DNA from 2 places in the Glutamicibacter sp. MOO4 genome. Region 1 is predicted to be linked to the other one. Evidence: predicted binding sites of a transcription regulator. Region 1 holds the regulator's gene; the other holds the start of a gene.

Evidence for each region. Region 1 encodes LexA, which represses DNA repair genes until DNA is damaged. Its sites were predicted from a motif close to TCGAACANNTGTTCGA; they were not measured.
Region 2: a site for LexA is predicted at 9,089-9,104, ahead of AC1Z3F_RS06070 (DUF6504 family protein). Genes of this name have one in related genera too.

Annotation. Positions count from the first base shown of each region.
Region 1 covers NZ_CM167800.1:554,829-565,322, forward strand. The annotation lists gene dapF (diaminopimelate epimerase) at 1-811, shown strand, start outside; gene AC1Z3F_RS02570 (class I SAM-dependent methyltransferase) at 881-1,486, opposite strand; gene hflX (GTPase HflX) at 1,908-3,476, shown strand; gene AC1Z3F_RS02580 (ATP-dependent DNA helicase) at 3,469-5,469, shown strand; gene AC1Z3F_RS02585 (glycoside hydrolase family 76 protein) at 5,562-6,617, shown strand; gene lexA (transcriptional repressor LexA) at 6,680-7,399, opposite strand; gene AC1Z3F_RS02595 (LysM peptidoglycan-binding domain-containing protein) at 7,657-8,010, shown strand; gene AC1Z3F_RS02600 (histidinol-phosphate transaminase) at 8,092-9,198, shown strand; gene hisB (imidazoleglycerol-phosphate dehydratase HisB) at 9,221-9,841, shown strand; gene hisH (imidazole glycerol phosphate synthase subunit HisH) at 9,842-10,477, shown strand; gene AC1Z3F_RS02615 (hypothetical protein) at 10,480-10,494, shown strand, end outside.
Region 2 covers NZ_CM167800.1:1,303,725-1,314,218, forward strand. The annotation lists gene AC1Z3F_RS06040 (TauD/TfdA dioxygenase family protein) at 1-262, opposite strand, end outside; gene pdxS (pyridoxal 5'-phosphate synthase lyase subunit PdxS) at 645-1,547, opposite strand; gene AC1Z3F_RS06050 (HIT family protein) at 1,872-2,435, opposite strand; gene thrS (threonine--tRNA ligase) at 2,468-4,483, opposite strand; gene AC1Z3F_RS06060 (VOC family protein) at 4,807-5,247, shown strand; gene AC1Z3F_RS06065 (DNA polymerase III subunit alpha) at 5,248-8,703, opposite strand; gene AC1Z3F_RS06070 (DUF6504 family protein) at 8,741-9,049, opposite strand; gene AC1Z3F_RS06075 (S-(hydroxymethyl)mycothiol dehydrogenase) at 9,356-10,441, shown strand; gene AC1Z3F_RS06080 (MBL fold metallo-hydrolase) at 10,441-10,494, shown strand, end outside.

The DNA of each region.
Region 1 (10,494 bases):
AGCGCTGTGCCATCGGCGCTTTGGCATTGGTGGTGACGGATTGATCCGTGCAGTTCCCACCGCTCAGGTCTCTGGATACCAGACACAGGCCGTGGAGAATCCAGACGCTTATTGGTTCATGGACTACCGCAATGGCGATGGCTCGATTGCTGAAATGTGCGGCAACGGTGTACGCGCTTTTGCTCACTTTCTTATTGCAGAGGGATTAGTCGATCTGCAGGTAGGTCAGAGCATCCAGATCGGTAGTCGCGCAGGGATCAAAACCATTACCCGGATTGTCGATGGTTATGCAGTGAATCTTGGACCATGGGGATTGATCCATGAAGAGAAAGCTACGGCAGAGTCCGTCGATTCCATGGTTAAGCCTCGCGGCTGGGAGCAGGCCCTTCCAGCTTTGAGCATCACTATGGGTAACCCGCACACCGTGGTGGCATTACCTGACCTCGACATGCTTGAAAGCCTTGATCTATTCCAGGCCCCAGATGTGGCTCCAACACCACCTAACGGCACCAACGTTGAATTTGTGGTGCCTAGTGATCCGTTGATCGAAGAAGACGGTGTAGCTCAAGTGCGCATGCGAGTACATGAACGTGGAGTCGGAGAGACGCTGTCATGTGGCACTGGCGCGTGTGCGGCAGCAGCTGCCGTCCGCTACTGGGCTCGCGGCACAGCATTGATCAACCAATGGGCGGTGGCAGTTCCCGGAGGCGTAGTCGGCGTAGAGTTCCGTGAAAATGCGGCCGGGGGAGAAGACACGATTCTTTCTGGCCCGGCTGAGCTTGTGGGCCGCGGGGTAATCGGCGCTGCCTAAAGGTCTTTGAGCAAAGCAAAAAACTGCAGGACCTAGTTTCAACTAGGTCCTGCAGTTTTTCTGTTCAGCTTAGGCCGGACGTGAAACCTTCAGTACACGGAACGCTTTGGACGTCGCTTCGCGAGTCACCGACCATTGTGCTGGCAATTGCTCAACAAGCCACTTTTGCAAGGAATCACTGCCCAGGTTCTTTTGGACTACCAGCCAGGCATCTCCGCCCGGTGCCAAGCGCGGAAGCCACAGCAGCAACAGCTCGTGTAGTGCTTCCTTGCCGATGCGAATTGGGGGATTGGACCAGATCGTATCGAACTGAAGCTGAGGGTCAACGGAATCGGGGGTACCGACAATGACATTTTTCAGCCCCAAACTCTGCGCATTCAGTCGCGTCAGTTCGATGGAACGTTCATTAACATCTAAGCCATAAACTTCGGATTCGGGAGACTGCTCCGCCGCAGTCAAGGTAATCGGTCCCCAACCGCAGCCAATGTCCAATACGCGTCCGCGCGGGGTCGGGACGTATTGCAAGAGAACAGCAGTGCCCTTGTCTAGCCCGGTGGGTGAGAAGATCCCAGAAGCCGTCTGAACCTTGCGAGTCGAGCCATTAAGCTCAACCTCAATGGTGCGACGTTCGTCTGCCGAAGCCGGGCTGGCGGTGAAGTAATGATCCGAGGTCATGACCAAAGTTTATCGTTGTGCGTCGTCGGGCCAAAGACCAGCGCATTCAACGTGATCAAAGCGATATAGGCAAGCAGAATTTTCACTGATAGAGTTTTCCGTATGACTTTCGTATTCGTCTAAGACGTAACCGCTGTGGTTACCTCGTGATTTCCCTGAAGCAGGCGTGCCGATTTGGCGTGCCCGAACAGCGAATCAGTAGACGGCGAAGTCTTTTTTGTTTTCCGTAAGTTGTGCATCACACTCCTTGCCAATCGACTTTGCGCCTCGGTAACCCAGCATTCACCTGACTAACTGCAGATTTGATTGCCTTTGCAAAGGATTACGAATGAGTGATGAAACGACTGACTCCCAACGCGCCACGTCGCGAAGTGGGGGTCCTCGGCACTATTCTGGAAAGCGAAGTACTTCTAAGGAGACCATGACTAACTCCGAGTCACACGAGCACGATTCGGCATCAATGGATGATGCCCAGATCCAGGCCGCTATCGACCGGATCCTCGAAGCTGATGAAGCCCAGAGTCCACAAATCCAGCACTTCGGCGAGGAAGATTCTTCAATCTTCTCCGGCCAAGCTACAGCGCTGAACCGTTTCTCTTCTGGCCTGTCCCAGTTCGACGGAGACCAAGACGATCTAGCTGAGCGACGCGCTCTGCGTCGTGTTGCCGGCCTGTCTACCGAGCTGGAAGACGTTACCGAGGTTGAGTATCGCCAGCTGCGCCTAGAACGCGTAGTCCTTGCCGGCATTTGGAACGAAGGCACAGTTACTGATGCCGAAAACTCCCTGCGTGAACTAGCTGCACTGGCTGAGACCGCTGGCTCTGAGGTTCTTGACGGCGTCGTTCAGCGACGCAGCAAGCCAGACCCTTCGACCTTCCTTGGATCAGGCAAGGCTGAAGAACTGCGCGGAATCGTTGCCTCAACCGGCGCCGATACCGTTGTTGTTGACGCCGAACTGGCACCTTCCCAGCGCCGTGCGCTGGAGGATATCGTCAAGGTCAAGGTTATTGACCGCACCAGCTTGATTCTCGATATCTTTGCACAGCATGCGGCATCCCGTGAGGGTAAAGCTCAGGTCGAGCTTGCTCAGCTTGAATATCTTCTGCCACGCCTTCGCGGTTGGGGTGAGTCGATGTCTCGTCAGGCTGGTGGCCGTGTTGGTGCTGCCGGTGGCGGTATCGGTTCGCGTGGACCTGGTGAAACCAAGATTGAAATGGATCGCCGCCGTATTCGCGACCGCATGGCCAAGCTTCGCCGTGAAATCAAGGCGATGAAGCCGGCTCGTGAGGCCAAGCGCGCCAACCGAAAACGCAACGAAGTTCCGGCTGTAGCTATCGCTGGATACACCAACGCCGGGAAGTCCTCGTTGCTTAATCGCCTGACTAACGCTGGGGTTTTGGTGGAGAACGCACTGTTCGCCACCTTGGATCCAACCGTGCGTCAGTCCTCCACGGAAGACGGTCTGACCTACACCCTGGCCGACACGGTCGGTTTTGTGTCGAACCTTCCAACACAGCTGGTGGAAGCCTTCCGCTCAACCTTGGAAGAAATCGCGGATTCGGATCTGATCTTGCACGTGGTTGACGCTGCGCATCCGGATCCCGAAGGACAGATTCAAGCGGTACGCACGGTGCTCGGCGAAGTTGACGCACTGAACATCCCTGAAGTTATTGTGCTGAACAAAGCCGATGTTGCTGACCCATTTGTCATTGAACGTATCCGTAACCGTGAATCGAACACGTCGGTGGTTTCGGCGCACACGGGTGAAGGAATTGAAGAGCTGCTTGAAAAGATCAGCGCCTTGATTCCACGACCCGGAATTCAGCTTGAAGTTCTTATTCCTTACAACCGTGGGGATTTGATCGCGAAGCTACACCAGAGTGAATCTGAAATTCTGGAAAGTGAATATTTAGATGATGGCACTCGGATGATCGTCAAGGTACGTGATTCCTTGGCTGCAGAGTTGGAGAACTTCAACATTCATGGATAAGCAAGAGCAGGCCCTGGAACTTCTCGAGGCCGCGGTCACTTCCATGGGTGGTGCCATGCGCACGGGCCAACAGGAAATGGTCAAGCATGTGGTGACCGCCTTGGAAGATGAAGAACACTTGCTGGTGCAGGCCGGCACCGGAACGGGTAAGTCCATGGGCTACCTGATTCCGGCGCTGGCTCACGCGCAAACTAGCGCTAAGCCAGTGATTGTCTCCACCGCTACGCTGGCACTGCAGGCGCAGATTGTCGGTCGTGACGTGCCACGGTTACTCGAATCTCTCAAGGGCAAGCTCTCGCGTCCCATGGATGTCGCCCTGCTCAAGGGGCGCTCAAATTATCTGTGCCAATATAAACTCGGCGGCGGATACCCAGATGATGAAGGCACGCTGTTCACTATGGATGAGCCGGCCGTCCCTGCGGGCACGACCTACTCACCGCTAGCCAGCGAAGTCTTAAAGCTTCGTGAATGGGCTGATCGTACCGATACCGGTGACCGTGACGAACTGGTTCCTGGCGTCAGCGACAAGGCATGGAAACAGGTTTCAGTTTCAGCAATGGAATGCCTGGGATCTCAAAAGTGCCCCATGGCAGACGAATGCTTCTCCGAGATGGCTCGCGCGCGGGCATCTGAAGCAGACGTCGTGATTACCAACCACGCCTTGCTAGCCGTCTCAGCTTTCGAAGGCCTGTCGGTACTTCCAGACTTTGAAGTAGCAATCATTGACGAGGCCCACGAGCTTCAAGACCGAGTGACAAGCTCGGTCTCTGGAGCATTGTCGGCGCGTACCGTAATGACAGCCGCAGGCGGTGCTAAACGCCATTGCGGAGTCAACGTAGATGAGATGGTCAAGGCTTCCAACCGGCTTGAAAAGTCTTTGACCGGAATTCCTACCGGCCTGCTAGAACAGGGTCTGCGTGAGGATATGGGCATTGCCCTCAACGACATTGTGGAGCAGGCCCGGCTCATTCTTGCATTGTCCAAACCGGAAGCCAATGCACCAGCAGATGGCGGACGGCAGACCGCTCGATCCCAGATGCAGGCAGTGATGGATGATGCCATCCGTATGCTTGAATCCGAAGAACGCCGAGAAGTCCTCTACACAACTCGACCACGCGAATTTGTGGAAGGCCGCGGATATGTTGAAGCTGACGATTCGCAACCGGCAACACTCAACGTGGCACCATTGTCGGTGGCGGGAAAGCTCCGAGAGGGGCTATTCGACGGCCGCACTGTAGTGCTGACCAGCGCAACACTGGCTATCGGTTCGCAGTTTGATGCGGTAGCGGGTTCCTTGGGATTGATGGGTGCAGGAGCTCCGACCTGGACCGGCGTTGACGTAGGTAGTCCATTTGACTACCCAAAGCAGGGCATTCTCTACGTTGCCAAGCACCTACCCAAGCCGGGCCGGCAGCTAGCCGCGGAGACCTTGGACGAAATCGAGGACCTGATCAAGGCCTCGGGCGGTGGCGCACTGGCGCTATTCACTTCCAAACGCTCAGCAGAGGAAGCTGCCAGCATCCTTCGGGAACGATTGGACGTGGAGATTCTGTGCCAGGGCGAAGCAAGCATGAAATCCTTGGTTGAACAGTTTGCAGCTGAACGCGACACCTGTCTCTTTGGCACGATGACCCTGTGGCAAGGTGTCGACGTACCCGGAGATTCCTGCCGACTCGTGATCATCGACAAGATTCCCTTCCCGCGTCCGGATGACCCGATTTCTAAAGCCCGCACCGAGGATGTTGCTAAACACGGCGGCAATGGCTTTATGCAGGTCTCAGCGACTCATGCTGCCATCCGGTTGGCGCAGGGTGCAGGACGACTCATTCGCTCTATCAATGACCGCGGAGTTGTGGCGGTTTTGGATTCACGCATGGCCACTGCACGCTATGGCAGCTTCTTGAAGGCCACGCTGCCACCGATGTGGCCCACCGTGGATAAGAAGGTTATTACCGGTGTCCTAGAGCGGCTCAAACCCGAAGAAGAGAAGTAGGCGTAAGCACCTACGGTGCGCCATCTAGATTCATTTACGCCAGATGCTAATGTCTGTGCCAAGTAGAGGAATCTTTATCTCCGGAAGGCACTATGGAGTCTTGGAAGACACTTGCCCGCACCGCCGCGCAAGACACCCACTCACGTTTTGGGCAACGTCTTCTTGGACTGCCCGGAACGTGGATTGGGCTGCCGTACAGCAAGGCGCACCAGCTTCGTGACGGCAGCATGCTCAGTGACCTCAACGGGATTTCGCATCCGCTACGCGAGTGGAATTACTGGTGGCAGGCTCATTACCTAGATGCCATCATCGACGACGGCTATGCCTACCTGGCTGACAATGACTTAGATGCAGCGCACCGGGAACTTCAGCGAGCCGTCGAGCTATTGCGGGGGATCCGGCTGCGGAACTTCGGTGTCTTCCCAAACTACTTTTTTGATGACATGGCTTGGCTAGCTTTGGCGAGCCAAAGATTACTTTCATTCTCACGTCGCCTTGATGGTCACAGCTCAGCTAATGCCAAACAGGCTGTCACCACTTTGAGAAAACAGCTCAACGGAGCCATTGACGATGTCCTAGATGGTGGAATGTATTGGTCCCGGAAGAAGGACTTCAAAAACGCGCCGGCTAACGCACCAGCCGCTCTATTTTTTGCCCGGAATGGTGAACGCGACCAATCACGGAAGCTACTTAGCTGGCTACGGGCAAGACTGTTTAGCATTGACAGCGGGCTGTACTTGGACGGGCTGCGGTTGGTGCCGGACGGGCACAGGATCGAGGACGCGCTCTATACCTATAACCAAGGGCCGGTTCTAGGCGCTTTGCTGGAGTTGGGATCAGATGCTGATTTAGAGCACTCAACAATGCTGATCCACGCCAGTGCACAATACTTGACCGACAGCACCGGTGCGCTTTCGCTGAACGGCGGTGGCGACGGCAACTTGTTTGCTGGAATCTTGGTCAGGTATCTGGCCCTGGCCGCTAATGATGTGCGCCTTGATGGCAGGACGCGGTCGACAGCACGCACGATGGTCGTGGCGACCGCCAACAGTTTGGTAGATCAGGAACCACGCAGGCTCTCGGCTGCAGTCCAGCGCTGGATGATATTCAGTGCAGCTGCTGCTTGTGAGTCCGACAGTCGAAATTGATTTAGCTAGACGATGTGGGGCAGATGCCAATGGCATCTGCCCCACATTGATCAGATCTCTATTTAGAGCGAACGCATTACCGAAACAACACGGCCCATGATCGTGGCCGCATCACCAAGAATAGGCTCGTAGCGGGAGTTCTGCGGCAACAGCCAAGTGTGACCGTCGCGCTGACGGAAAGTCTTTACAGTCGCTTCTTCGTCCAGTAAAGCGGCAACAATGTCGCCATTATCTGCAGTCTGCTGACGACGAACAACTACCCAGTCACCGTCGCAAATCGCAGCGTCGACCATTGAGTCGCCTGAAACCTTGAGCATGAACAGTTCTCCATGACCCACTAGCTGGCGTGGCAACGAGAAAACATCTTCCACGGACTGATCGGCAAGGATCGGACCACCTGCGGCAATTCGACCAACTAAAGGAACCATGGTGGTGTCGGCTGAAGTACTGAGCTCGATCACCATGGCATCGTCGGCAGCGGCAGTAGCGGGTACTTCCGTTGTCTGTGACTCGTCCTTATCGTCAGCCAACTGCAGCGGAAGAAGGATTTCCATTGCGCGGGGACGTCGAGGGTCGCGCCGAATGTATCCGAGCTTTTCGAGTTGGCTCAACTGATGAGTGACGCTAGACAAGCTCTTGAGGCCAACGGAGTCACCAATCTCACGCATCGATGGTGGATAGCCGTTCTTTCCGATAGACCGTTGGATCGTTTCCAGGATCTTCTTTTGGCGAATCGTCAGCGAACGGGCATTCGATCGCGGAGTGCGTTGTGAAGCTGACATGAGAGTTTGCCTTCCCTAGCAAGCAGTCGAAAGTTCGTGAGTCCAAACTGTCGGAGCTAGATGGTGTGATGTTTTCATTGCTCGTCTACTTCGAAATCTTAGTAGATAAGTTCCGTTCTTTCAAAGATTTGTTCGAAAACTTCTGGACAAGTTCGACAAAGCTCTGTTAGAACAGATGTACTAGATTCGAACAAGTCTTCGAATCTAAATCATCGAACACAACTTCGCATCACAACTATTTCTGAGGAGACATAGTCATGGCAACTGTCGCACTTGACTCAAACGAAACCCGTTCACCAATGAAGATCCGCATCAACCGCCGGGGCTGGGCCGTCCTTATCGGGATTCCAGTGTTCGCCTTAACTGTCGCCGCGGCCTTCTTCTTCTCGATGTTCGCGTCGGATGCTCACGCATCATCGGAAGTACCTGAGGGAGTTGAAACGGTAGACGTAACCGTCATCCCTGGCGATACGCTCTGGAGTCTGGCCAGCGAATACGCTGAAGGTTACGACGTCACCTCAGCCGTTAGTCACATCTCGGAAATGAACTCGCTTGATGGCACTCAGATTCATGTCGGCGACTCGCTGTCGATTCCAGTGCTTGCTGGCTAAAGGTAAAACGTGGTCAAGCGATTGTTACCTTGGTTCGTAGCGGATTCACTGCCCAAGCCCGTCCACACGTAGACTTGTTGCGTGAATGACCGCAGTGAACTTTTGAGTCAGCTGCCCTTGCGTGAGAATCTCCGCGGGCTATCCCCATATGGCGCACCACAAATCGACGTGCCCATCCAGCTGAATGTCAACGAGAACACCCATCCATTGCCAACTACGGTCGTGGAAGCCATCGCACAAGAAGTCGCCAAAGCTGCGACAACTCTTAATCGATACCCTGATCGCGAATTCACCGAACTTCGTGAATTGCTGGCCGACTATCTTGGCCACGGACTAACTGCAGAGAACATGTGGGCCGCCAACGGTTCCAACGAGATTCTGCAACAAATTTTGCAAGCATTCGGTGGTCCGAACCGAAGCCTAATGAGCTTTGGCCCAACCTATTCCATGTACCCGTTGCTGGCCAGCGGTACTGACACCGCGTACATCGCAGGAGAACGGGCAGAAGACTTCACGCTCTCTGCGCAGTCCGCCGCCGAACAGGTTCGCAAAAACAAACCGAACATCGTTTTCCTTTGTTCCCCCAATAACCCAACCGGCACCGCTCTCGGGCTTGATGTCATCACCGAAGTGTACGACGCAATGAGCGAACACAATGGTGTAGTCATCGTCGATGAAGCGTACGCCGAGTTCTCCCTGGCAAGTACTAAATCAGCACTCACCTTGCTTGAAGGCCGACAGCGTCTGATCGTTTCGCGGACCATGTCCAAGGCCTTCGGTCTGGCTGGAGCCCGCGTGGGTTACCTAGCGGCAGCGCCAGAAGTAACCGATGCGATTCGTTTGGTTCGATTGCCTTATCACCTCTCGGCAGTCACCCAAGCAACGGCCATCGCGGCCCTGAAAAACATTGAATTGTTGCTTGCTCAGGTTGAGGACATCAAAACCCAGCGTGACCGAATTGTTGATCGTCTCAAGGAATTGGGTCTCAAACCCTCAGTCTCAGACTCCAACTTTGTCTTTTTTGGCGGGCTCGCTGATCCCCACTCCATCTGGGAGGGGTTGCTGGAAGCTGGCATCATTGTCCGCGACAATGGGATCCCGGGTACGCTGCGCGTAACTGCCGGAACCGAATCAGAAACTACAGCATTCTTGGATCGTCTCGCCGAACTGCTCGGCGCGGACAACTAATCAGGATCAAGCGAAGGAAGACATGTCTGCCGAATTGATTGGCGCACGTCGCGCCCGCATGGAACGCGTCACCAGCGAATCGTCGATTTTTGTTGAGCTAGATCTCGACGGAACTGGCGTTTCTGAGATCAGCACCTCTGTGCCGTTTTACGACCACATGCTTACGGCGTTGTCTAAGCATTCGCTGATCGATCTCACCGTGCGAGCCACGGGTGACACTCACATCGATGTGCACCACACCGTTGAAGACACCGCGATCACCATCGGTGAGGTTCTGCGTGTAGCCCTTGGTAATAAGGCGGGAATTCGTCGGTTCGGCACCTCGTACGCGCCACTAGATGAGGCGTTGTCTCGTTCAGTGGTCGACGTTTCCGGTCGTCCGTACCTGGTGCACTCCGGTGAACCAGCTGGTCAGGAATACCACCTTATTGGTGGTCACTTCACCGGATCGATGACTCGCCACGTATTTGAAGCCATCACATTCCACGCTCAGATTTGTGCACACATCGAGGTCCTCTCTGGCCGCGACCCGCACCACATCGTTGAAGCTCAGTTCAAGTCATTTGCTCGTGCACTGCGCGAAGCAGTCGAACTTGATGAGCGCATGGGCGACAAGATTCCATCCACGAAGGGTGCCCTTTAAGTGGCAAAGAAAAATGTAGTAGTTCTCGACTACGGTTCGGGCAACGTCCGATCTGCCGTTCGTGCGCTGGAAGCTGCTGGCGCGTCGGTTGAACTCACGGCGGATCCAAAGAAAATTGTTGCTGCTGACGGTCTAGTCGTTCCAGGCGTAGGTGCCTACGCATCGGTCATGGAACAACTCACCGCTACCGGATCGCTTCGCTGGATTGGTCGCCGCATTGCCGGAGGACAGCCAGTCTTGGGTATCTGCGTTGGCCACCAAGTGTTCTTTGAACAAGGCGTGGAGCACGGGGTGAAAACCGAGGGCATCGGCGAGTGGCCGGGAACTGTGGAGCGTCTGAAGTCCGATGTTATCCCGCACATGGGATGGAACACCGTACAGCCTCCAGAGGGAAGCAAGCTTTTTGCTGGCGTTGAAAACGAACGATTCTACTTTGTTCACTCATACGCAGTGCAGAAGTGGGAATTTGACGTTACTCAGCCTGCCATGACACCACCGCAGGTCACGTGGAGTACGCACGGAACTCCGTTCGTCGCTGCAGTCGAAAACGGTCCGCTGTCGGCCGTTCAGTTCCATCCCGAAAAGTCTGGCGACGCTGGAGCCCGACTGTTGCGCAACTGGTTGGACACCCTCTAAACATGTGGACTATCGTG
Region 2 (10,494 bases), 750 kb from region 1:
TCTTTTTCTGCTCGCTGAAGGTCACCGTCGGGTGGGCAGTAGTCAACGGACCAAAGTGCGAGGCGAAGAGTTCTTGCTGCTCGTCCGTTTCGATTCCCGACTGGCTGAAAACTAGCGCCTTGTGTTCGTTCAGCGCCGAGCGGATCGCATCAACGGTCTGGGAGTCCAGGGGTCCGGAAAGGTCCAGGCCTTCAATGCGAGCACCGATATGTTCGCCGAGCTTTGTTAGTTTCAGGCGGGTGGCGGTGGTGGTAGTAGTCATGTTGGCCTCCTAAGCAGCAGTGTTGACGCGGCTGCGTTGATCTCTTCGATGATGCTCCATCTGTGGAACACCCCCTCAGCCTAGGGGCGAAAAAACTCCGGCAAAATAGGCCCGTCACACGGCGATAAGTATTGCTTTGAGTGTCGTTTGCGCCTTGCTGAACATTGCGAAAAGCTTCGAGAAGGACGACATGCGGGTCGCAGATGTCTTGGAATGACCTAGATGAATTCTCATGAATAGGCTCTCTAAGATCGCGCGTCGGAATCTAGAATTTTGCCGTGCAGCGCAAAGCGGTCCGCCAGAAAAATCTGACGGACCGCTTTGATGTGTGCCTCGTGTCTAGTTGGAGAATCGAGGCCGGAAATATCGGGGTGAGAAGTTCTTACCAGCCACGCTCGGAGAGGCGGTGTGGCTCTGGCAGTTCGTCGACGTTGATGCCGACCATGGCTTCACCCAAACCGCGGGAGATCTTGGCCAGCTCGTCTGGGTTATCGAAGAAGGTGGTTGCCTTCACGATTGCTTCGGCGCGCTCTACCGGGTTGCCGGACTTGAAGATACCGGAACCTACGAACACACCGTCCGCGCCCAGCTGCATCATCATGGCAGCGTCGGCCGGAGTAGCAATGCCACCTGCGGTGAACAATACGACAGGTAGCTTGCCGGTGTGTGCGATTTCCTTGACCAGTTCGTATGGAGCCTGCAGTTCCTTCGCGGCTACATACAGCTCGTCTTCTGGAAGGGCTGCAAGCTTGGCGATCTCGGAGCGGATCTTGCGCATGTGACCGGTGGCGTTAGAAACGTCGCCGGTTCCAGCTTCACCCTTGGAACGAATCATGGCTGCACCTTCATTGATGCGGCGCAGAGCCTCACCAAGGTTGGTAGCACCGCAAACGAATGGAACGGTGAATGGCCACTTGTCGATGTGGTTCTCGTAGTCTGCTGGCGAAAGGACCTCTGACTCGTCAATGTAGTCAACACCGAGGGACTGCAAAATCTGAGCTTCAACAAAGTGACCGATACGAGCCTTGGCCATCACTGGGATGGAGACCTCGCTGATGATGCTATCGATCATGTCTGGGTCGCTCATGCGTGAGACGCCACCCTGTGCACGGATGTCGGCTGGAACGCGCTCAAGAGCCATAACTGCAACGGCGCCGGCATCTTCAGCGATGCGCGCCTGCTCTGGAGTGACTACGTCCATAATGACGCCGCCCTTGAGCATTTCGGCCATACCGCGCTTAACGCGGTCAGATCCGACGACGGAGTTCTGGTTGTTCGTAGACATGGTGAAAAGTAGTTCCTCTCGACACTGCGTGGATTCGCTTTGGACCAGTATTTATAAGGCTTAAAGCGAGGTGGTACGCCAGTAATCGTAGGAGTGGATTGCTTTATTACCTTAGGTGTTTCGTCATATTGTTACGTTAGGAGATTAGTCGCCTAGATGCAGATTAGTGCGTAACATAGCGTTTCGCCCTCAATTACCTAGTCAGAGCTTCTTCTTCGGGTTAATGCACCTTGGGTGTGCGTGGCGGCTGATCACCGGGGTTAAACAGAAAGTGGCGGTAGGAATAATTGGATATTCCTACCGCCACACAACACTGATGTGTGTTTAGCTCGGGTTCTCGCTGTCCCATGCCGCAGCGATGGCCTCACGAACCTCAGAAAGTGTCTGCGGGATCGCTTTTGTTTGAGCAATGATCGGGAAAAAATTCCCGTCTCCGCTCCATCGAGGCACAATGTGCTGATGCAGGTGAGCAGCAATTCCCGCTCCCCCGGATTCACCCTGGTTCATGCCCAAGTTAAAACCGCTTGGGTTCGAGACCTTACGCAAAACCCGCATTGACTGCTGAGCCAGCGCCGCCATTTCTGCGGTTTCTTCCACCGTGATGTCGGTGTAGTTAGGCACATGGCGGTAGGGGCACACCAGCAAATGCCCCGGGTTGTACGGGAAGAGATTCAAAATCACGTAGCAGGTTTCCCCGCGGTGCACGATCAACGCTTCTTCATCCGTGCGACCGGGACCAGCACAGAACGGGCAGCTAGCCTCATCTTTGACTTGGTCCTGGCCGCCCTTGATGTAAGCCATCCGATAGGGAGTCCATAGGCGCTGGAACGAATCCGGCACACCGGCGAGTTCAAAATCGTCGGTGACGGACTGATCTGATTCCTGCATACTTATGGGCTCCCTATCGGCACTAGTAGCAACTAGTTGTTGTTATCGCGGCTCTTGATGGCTTCAACAATGCGAGCTACTGCATCGTCGATTGGCACCTGGTTTTCCTGACTTCCGTCGCGGAAGCGGAAGGACACTGCATTCGCATCGGCATCTTCGCCACCGGCGATGAGTACAAACGGAATCTTGTCCTTGGACGCGTTGCGGATCTTCTTTGGGAAACGATCCGTTGAGTCGTCCAGTTCAACACGAACACCCTGAGCCTTGAGCTTGGCGACAACCTCGGAAAGGTAATCGTTGAAAGCCTCAGCCACTGGGATGGCGCGAACCTGGACCGGCGAAAGCCATGCAGGGAAAGCACCAGCGTAGTGCTCGGTCAGTACGCCCAAGAAACGCTCGATGGATCCGAACTTCGCAGCGTGGATCATGACCGGTTCCTGACGACTTCCGTCAGCAGCCTGGTACTCCAGACCGAATCGTGCAGGCTGGTTGAAGTCGTACTGAACGGTACCCATCTGCCAGGTACGGCCGATGGCATCTTTAGCCTGAACCGAGATCTTCGGACCGTAGAATGCGGCTCCACCTGGATCAGCAACCAGCTCAACACCGGTTTCAGTGGCGACACGTTCTAGCACGGCGGTGGCTTCTTCCCACTGCTCGTCCGAACCGATGAACTTATCCGATTCAGGATCGCGAGTGGATAGCTCCAGGTAGAAGTCATCCATACCGAAGTCGCGCAGCAACGAAAGCATGAAGTTCAGCAGGTGCTCAACTTCAGCCGGTGCCTGTTCCTTGGTGACGTAGGAGTGCGAGTCATCCTGGGAGAAACCGCGCACGCGGGTTAGGCCGTGGACCACACCGGACTTCTCGTAGCGGTAGACGTGACCGAATTCGAACAAGCGCAGTGGCAGTTCGCGGTAAGAACGTCCGCGGCCACGGAAGATCAGGTTGTGCATCGGGCAGTTCATTGCCTTCAGACGGTATTCCTGACCCGGCTTGGTGATGTTGCCATCTTCGTCGCGCTCTTCATCGATATGAAGTGGCGGGAACATGGTGTCCGCGTAGTAAGGCAAGTGACCCGAGGTGTGGAAGAGCCCATCCTTGGAGATGTGTGGGGTGCCCACGTACTGGAAGCCTTCTTCTACGTGGCGATCGCGCACGTAGTCTTCCATCTCGCGCTTGATGATGCCGCCCTTAGGGTGGAACACCGGCAGGCCCGAGCCAAGTTCATCCGGGAAGGAGAACAGGTCCAGCTCGGCACCGAGCTTGCGGTGGTCGCGACGCTCAGCCTCAGCCAGACGCTCCTGGTAGGCCTTGAGGTCCTCTTTGGTTGGCCATGCGGTGCCGTAGATGCGCTGCAGCTGCTTGTTCTTTTCGCTACCCAACCAGTAGGCGGCGGCCGAACGGGTCAGCGAGAAAGCGTTCTTGATCAGCTTGGTGTTTGGCAGGTGCGGGCCACGGCACAGATCCTTCCACACAGTGTCGCCGGACTTGCGATCAACGTTGTCGTAGATGGTGGTTTCGCCGGCAGCAACCTCAACGGTCACGCCTTCACCTGAAGTATCGGCCGAGTCAGCCTTGGCCAGCAGCTCGCACTTGTATGGCTCGTCAGCCATTTCTGCCTTGGCTTCTTCTGGCGAAACTTCGCGGCGGGCAAAGAGCTGGTTCTGGTTGACGATCTTAAGCATCATCTTTTCCAGCTGCTTCAGATCTTCTGGGGTGAATGGCTCAGCGACATCGAAGTCGAAGTAGAAACCGTCAGTGATGTACGGTCCAATGCCCAGCTTGGCATCGGGGCGCAACTGCTGCACAGCTTGAGCCATGACGTGGGCAGTGGAGTGACGCAGCACCTCCAACCCTTCTGGGTCGGTGATGGTTACGCGGGTGACAGTGGTTCCAGCAACAAGTTCGCGGGCCAGGTCGCGTAGGACACCATCGACGTGCATAACAACCACGTCTTTATCATTGGTGAAATACTGCAGACCGGTTGTTCCCGCGTCCACCTGTACCTGCTCGCCGTCAATGGTGAGAGTCAGCTGCTCGCTCATGAGATCGGGTTCTACCTTTCAATCTGGGATGGCTTCATAGCTTGTGGCATACCTTGGCCACAGCCAGCCAGAATCCAGTTTAGTTCAGGACCTCACTTCAGCGCGCGTTCACTTCGGGTTTCGGGAGGATTGTTGACCCACATGTGATTCGTTCAACAACGAGTCTGCATTAAACAGGCTCATGACATACCCAAACTCTTTGGGCCCACTGGTCAAGACTCCTAGAACAAACTCCGCTAACCCGTGCACCAGTGGGACTCGAAAATTCGTGGAAAGCTCGATCATCCATGGCTTCTGTTATCTCAGAAGCCTAGGCTTATGTCATGAACAAACCTGCTTCCCCGGTAATCAGCGCCATCACCCTCGGTGTGCGCGATGTCGGAATTTCCACCAAGTTCTACACCGAGGGCTTGGGGTTCGAACTGGTTCAACCAGCTCACCCGGAGATCGCTTTTGTCCGCGCAGGCTACGGTCTGATGCTTGCCCTTTGGGATGTAAAACAGATGCCGTCCGAGTACGGAAATGTCGGTCACAGCAAAATGGCTCCCCCACTTTCTTTGGGGCATAACGTGCATTCGGATAATGAAGTGGATCATCACTACCGGCGAGCGCTGGATGCGGGCGCTAGCTCGATCTCTGAGCCAACGGTGCAGCCGTGGGGTGGCAAGAGTGCGTGCGTAGCTGATCCGGATGGTTTCCGCTGGGACTTTGTGCATAACCCTTCGTTTGTTATCGATGCCAACGGGCATATTTCTTCGGTTTAGTCACGCCCCACGCTGATCAAGCCCTTCGGCCTCCATACGTTTGGCGAGTTCGCCGACGCTCTCGCTCTTGCGTGCGCCCTCGCCGAACTTTGGTCGGTAACTAATTTGCGGTCGTCCTTGTTCTTCAAGGTATCCGGCGACCGGCAACGATTCTGACTGATGCAGATCCCAAGCGTTCAGTGCTTGTAGTGAGATGCCACGTGGTCCGGTGCGTCGGGTGACTCCATGGATGAGCAACATGCGGGTAGAGAAGAGTAAAGGCCCGGTGCGTTGTTGTGTGTCATCGAAGAAGGTGGCATCGATACAGCCGGTCCCGTCATCCACGGAAATGAAGACCACGCGTTTACCGCCACGCATAGGTGGTGTTTGAGTGGCTATGCGCACTCCGGCGACTAGTACCTCGGTGCCGTTACGCAGGTGTAGTAGTTCCGCTGCTTGGGTAATAGGCAGGTGTGAGAGCCTGCGCCTATAGGAAGTCATCAAATGCTCACTGGCATCTAGGTGCATCAGGTCTAGTTCGGTGCGTACTACCTCGGCCGGGTCCAGCTGTGTTCCGGTGGCTTTGATGTGTTCGATCTGCCCGAGGTCCAGTGCCAGTTGGCCGGGGCCGGGACGGTACTTGGCCGGCAGAGAGCTGTGCACCATCGATTGAGTGTGAGCGATTGTATCGGCACGAGAGGTTCCTGCCAGTAAAGAGTCAAAGACACCAAGCGCGGCAAGGTTTTGGTAGGTACGTCGTGAGAGCCCTGCGCGGGCGCGGACATCTGCGAGGTGCTCATATGGCTGGCCCGCCACTAGTCGCTGGACTTCGCGTTCACTCATCTGGTGAATGTCGCGGAAGGCTAACCGGATTCCGTAGCGTCCGGGGCGTTGTGATCCTACGGCTCTGGGCACCATGGGAACCTTCGCTGGAGCGTATTCGAATACTCGTTCGACTCGATAGTGTCCGTTGGAGCGGTTGATATCTAGCGGGAGGATAGGGACGCCCATACGCCGCGCTTCGGAAACCAGTAATCGTTTGGGGTACATGCCTGGGTCGTGTTCCCAGATCCCAGCGAGGAAAGCCTCGGGGTGATGCGCTTTGAGCCAAGCCGAGTGATAGGTGGGTACGGCAAAGGCAGCCCCGTGGGCTTTGCAGAAGCCAAAGGACCCGAACCCAGAGAGCACCTCCCAGACTTGATCAATAGTTTCCTGGCTGTAGCCGCGCTTGGTTGCCTCGGTACGCACGTAGCGTTCAACGGCTGGTTCTTTCTCTGGGTTGCCAAGCAGGCGCCGGTAGACATCAGCCATCCCTAGACCACAGCCGGTCAGCACATCAAGCATGCGCAACACCTGCTCGTGGAAGACGGTAACCCCGTGGGTTTCGGCGAGCGCAGGGATCAGGTCTGGGTGCAGGTATTGGGCGGGAGCGAATCCGTGGCGGTGTTCTAGATAGGGCTTGACCATATTCGACTGCATGGGCCCGGGACGGAAGAGCGAGATGTCGATGATCAGATCGTTAAACTCACGGGGAGCGAGTTTGCCAACCAGTTCACGCTGTCCTGGGGACTCAATCTGAAAGCAGCCCAGGGTGTGAGTGGAGCGGATCAGATCAAAGGTGGGTTCATCATCGAGTGGCACCTTGGCTAGGTCAATCGCTCCACTGGCATCGATGTAACTGTCGTTAGTGTGTCCGCCTGCACGAGACGCTTGCTCCTTGCTTGGGTGCATGCGAGCGATCTCTTCAAGCGTGTAGGCGATGGCTGATTGCATGCGCACCCCGAGCACGTCGAGCTTGATCAACCCCATCAGGTCCATATCGTGCTTGTCGAACTGGCTCATCTGCAATCCGATGCCTGAGGGCTGCACCGGGGTACGGTCCAGCAAGCTCGCATCAGAGAGGATCACCCCGCAGGGGTGCATGGAGATATGTCTTGGCAGTCGGTCCAATCGTTCGGTGGCGTCAATGAGAATATCGAGCTGAGTGTCATCGGTAATGCGCTGTGCTAACGCTGCTAACTCTGGCTTCTCCACCAGCGCTTCACGGAAAGAGGAGGCAGAGAAGCGCCAGAGCTGTTTGGCGATCTCGTCCACTTGCTCCTGCTCTACACCCAAGGCAGCACCTGCGTCGCGGACAGCGCCACGGGCGCGGTAAGCATTCTGCATGCTCATCAGGCTGACGCGTTCCTCACCGAAGCTGGAGAAAATCTTGTGATAGATCTCGTGGCGTCGCGCGGATTCAACGTCAATATCAATATCGGGCAGGGTGGTGCGGGTATCGGAGAGGAAACGTTCGAACACTAGGTCGTGGGCCAACGGGTTTACTTGGCTAATACCTAAAAGGTAGTTCACTAACGAGGATGCGCCTGAGCCTCGGGCGGCTACGCGTACGCCCATCTCGGTGATCAGGTTTACGGTCTCCGCCACAGTGAGGAAGTAGCCGGCGAAGTCCAACCGTTCGATCACGCCCAGCTCTAGGGCTAGGCGTTCTTCTACTACGTTTGGTGCTTCGTTTCTTAATAGGGTGGGCACGGCCCCGTATACACGATCGGTGAGTTCTTGCATGGCCGGTCGATACAGGCCGATCACCCTGGCTTCCGGAATGACCGGCGACTTCCACCCCAGATCCGTTACGGGATCTATTGCCGCCCAGTGTGCCACCGCTTCGGTTTCCCGCAGCATCTGGTGCGCCCAGCTCCTTTCGGTAGCTTGGCCGATTTCGGTAGCCAGTTGAAACATCTCGTGCGGTGTTTTCAGCCACCCTTGCCCGTTGGGTTGGCAGAAATCCAGATTTTTCAGGCTATGTAGAGCCCGCGCCGAGTCCAAAATGTCTGCGGTGACTGCCCCGTCGGGGTCTACGTAGCGCACGGCGTTGGACAGTACCGCTTTGATCTGGCGTTCGTAGGCGTAGCGCAGTAGGCGTGATGCTTCACCTAAGCTGTGGCGCGAGCCAGGAGTGGAGAGGTGCGTGGTGATTTCTACCCGCAGCATTTTTCCAACTCGTTTTTTCCACTCGGCCAACAGTCCGCGGGCTTTAGCGTAATTCCCCTTCAGGATTGCTCGAGCTACGTCTGATTCACCACCCAGCAGGAGCATCAGGTTTCCGCTTTTACTTAGCTGGCCCAACTGATTAGCGCTGAGCCCAGGCACGCCGTGAGCTGTATTGTGCGCGAGGCTGATAGCCCGGCAGAGTGCTGCATATCCAAGACCATTGTTGTGCCCCTGCGCCAGTAAAACGATCCTGCCTAGAGTTTCCCCATTGTCATCGAGTACAGCTAGATTCACTCCGAGAATGGGAGCTATACCTTCTGCCATGCAGGCGGCTACATGTTTGACCGTCCCGTAAAGCCCATCCCTATCAGTAAGCGCCAGCATAGGTGCTCCCTGCGCCTTGGCTGCTTGAGCCAGAGTGCGTGGATGCGACACCCCGTAATGGGCGCTATAGGAAGAACTGACGTTCAGATGGGTAAAGCTCATAACGGTCCTTCGAAAATATGTTCCCCTGCCCGTAAGCTCAGGCGCTTTGGGCCAGCTCTTGATGCACGCGCACCAGCCGCCACCTCTCGGTTTGCGCATCAAAGCTCACATCAAAGGTGTGCTCTTGTTTGGATCCGCTCACCGCAACCAACTGCAGGCGCCACATCTCATAGTCAGCGAGCCCTGCCCCGATCCCCCGAGGAATCCGCAGGTTTTCGTCCCACCACTTGCGACGTTCAAACCAACGCTGAGGTTCAGCAACCAGTCGGTAGTCCCGCCCCTGCCACTTCACGCGCAGTGGCATTCCGTTTGCTGCACGGGCAACCTCAATTGACTCGGTGAACATCCCCACGCGTGCACTCCTTACTTAGTAGAACCAGTCTATTCGAATACTTGTTCGAACGATAGTTACACTAGTCATCGGCTCCGACAGTTTGGCGCCGAGGGGAACTGGGGCACCTTGCGCAGCAAAATAAATCTCTGCGCAGCTTCACTAGTAGCCAGCCGCAGAGCAACAAAAGATGTGAAAGTCACTGACGACTTGGCTCTGGGCGAAACCGGGTGCGTCATTGTGCCGCGAATGCTCGATTAGTACCGAACACACCGATAGCATCGAAACAGCAACACTCAATCGTTTCAGGAGTTAAATCCCATGCCTCATAAGGTCAAAGCCGTCATTTCCCGTGTTAAGGACGCACCAGTTGAGGTCGTCGATATCATCGTTCCGGACCCAGGTCCCGGAGAAGTAGTTGTCGACGTGCTCACTACCGGCGTCTGCCACACCGACTTGCACTACAAGCTCGGTGGCATCGGCGATGAATATCCTTACCTGTTGGGCCACGAGTCCACCGCAGTAGTCAGCCAGATTGGCGAGAACGTCACCAACGTCAAAGTTGGCGACCGCGTTATCCTGAACTGGCGTGCAGTCTGTGGCCAGTGCCGCGCCTGCGCCAAGGGTCAGCCAAAGTACTGCTTTAATACCTTCAATGCCACCCAGAAGATGACCCTTGAGGACGGCACCGAACTATCCCCAGCACTGGGCATTGGTTCCTTCGCCGAAAAGACCCTGGTTCACTCCGGTCAGTGCACCATTGTTGACGAAGATGCTGATCCAGCAGCTGTAGGCCTGCTCGGCTGTGGTGTCATGGCTGGCATCGGTGCAGCTATCAACACCGGCGAAGTAAAGCGTGGCGAGTCGGTAGCCGTGATCGGCTGTGGCGGTGTTGGCGCAGCTGCCATTGCCGGCGCGCAGCTAGCCGGTGCGACCACCATCATCGCCGTGGACGTCAACGCAGACAAGCTGGAAGGCGCAAAGAAGTTCGGCGCCACCCACACCGTTAACTCTTCCAAGGTTGACGCTGTTGAGGCTATCCAGGAACTGACCGGTGGCTTCGGCGCCGACGTTGTCATTGACGCAGTAGGCCGCCCAGAAACCTACAAGCAGGCCTTCTACGCTCGTGACCTTGCCGGCCGCGTTGTGCTCGTGGGTGTCCCAACCCCAGAGATGAAGCTGGAACTGCCATTGCTTGATGTCTTCGGCCGCGGCGGATCACTAAAGAGCTCGTGGTACGGCGATTGCTTGCCAAGCCATGATTTCCCGATGCTGGTTGAGCAGTACAAGCTCGGACGTCTTGACCTCGGTGCCTTTGTCACCGAGCGCATCTCTATTGACCAGATCGAGGAAGCCTTCAACAAGATGCACGAAGGTACCGTGCTGCGTTCGGTGGTGGAAATCTAATGACCGCTCGTATCGAAAACGTAGTTACCTCAGGTACCTTCTCTCTCGACGGT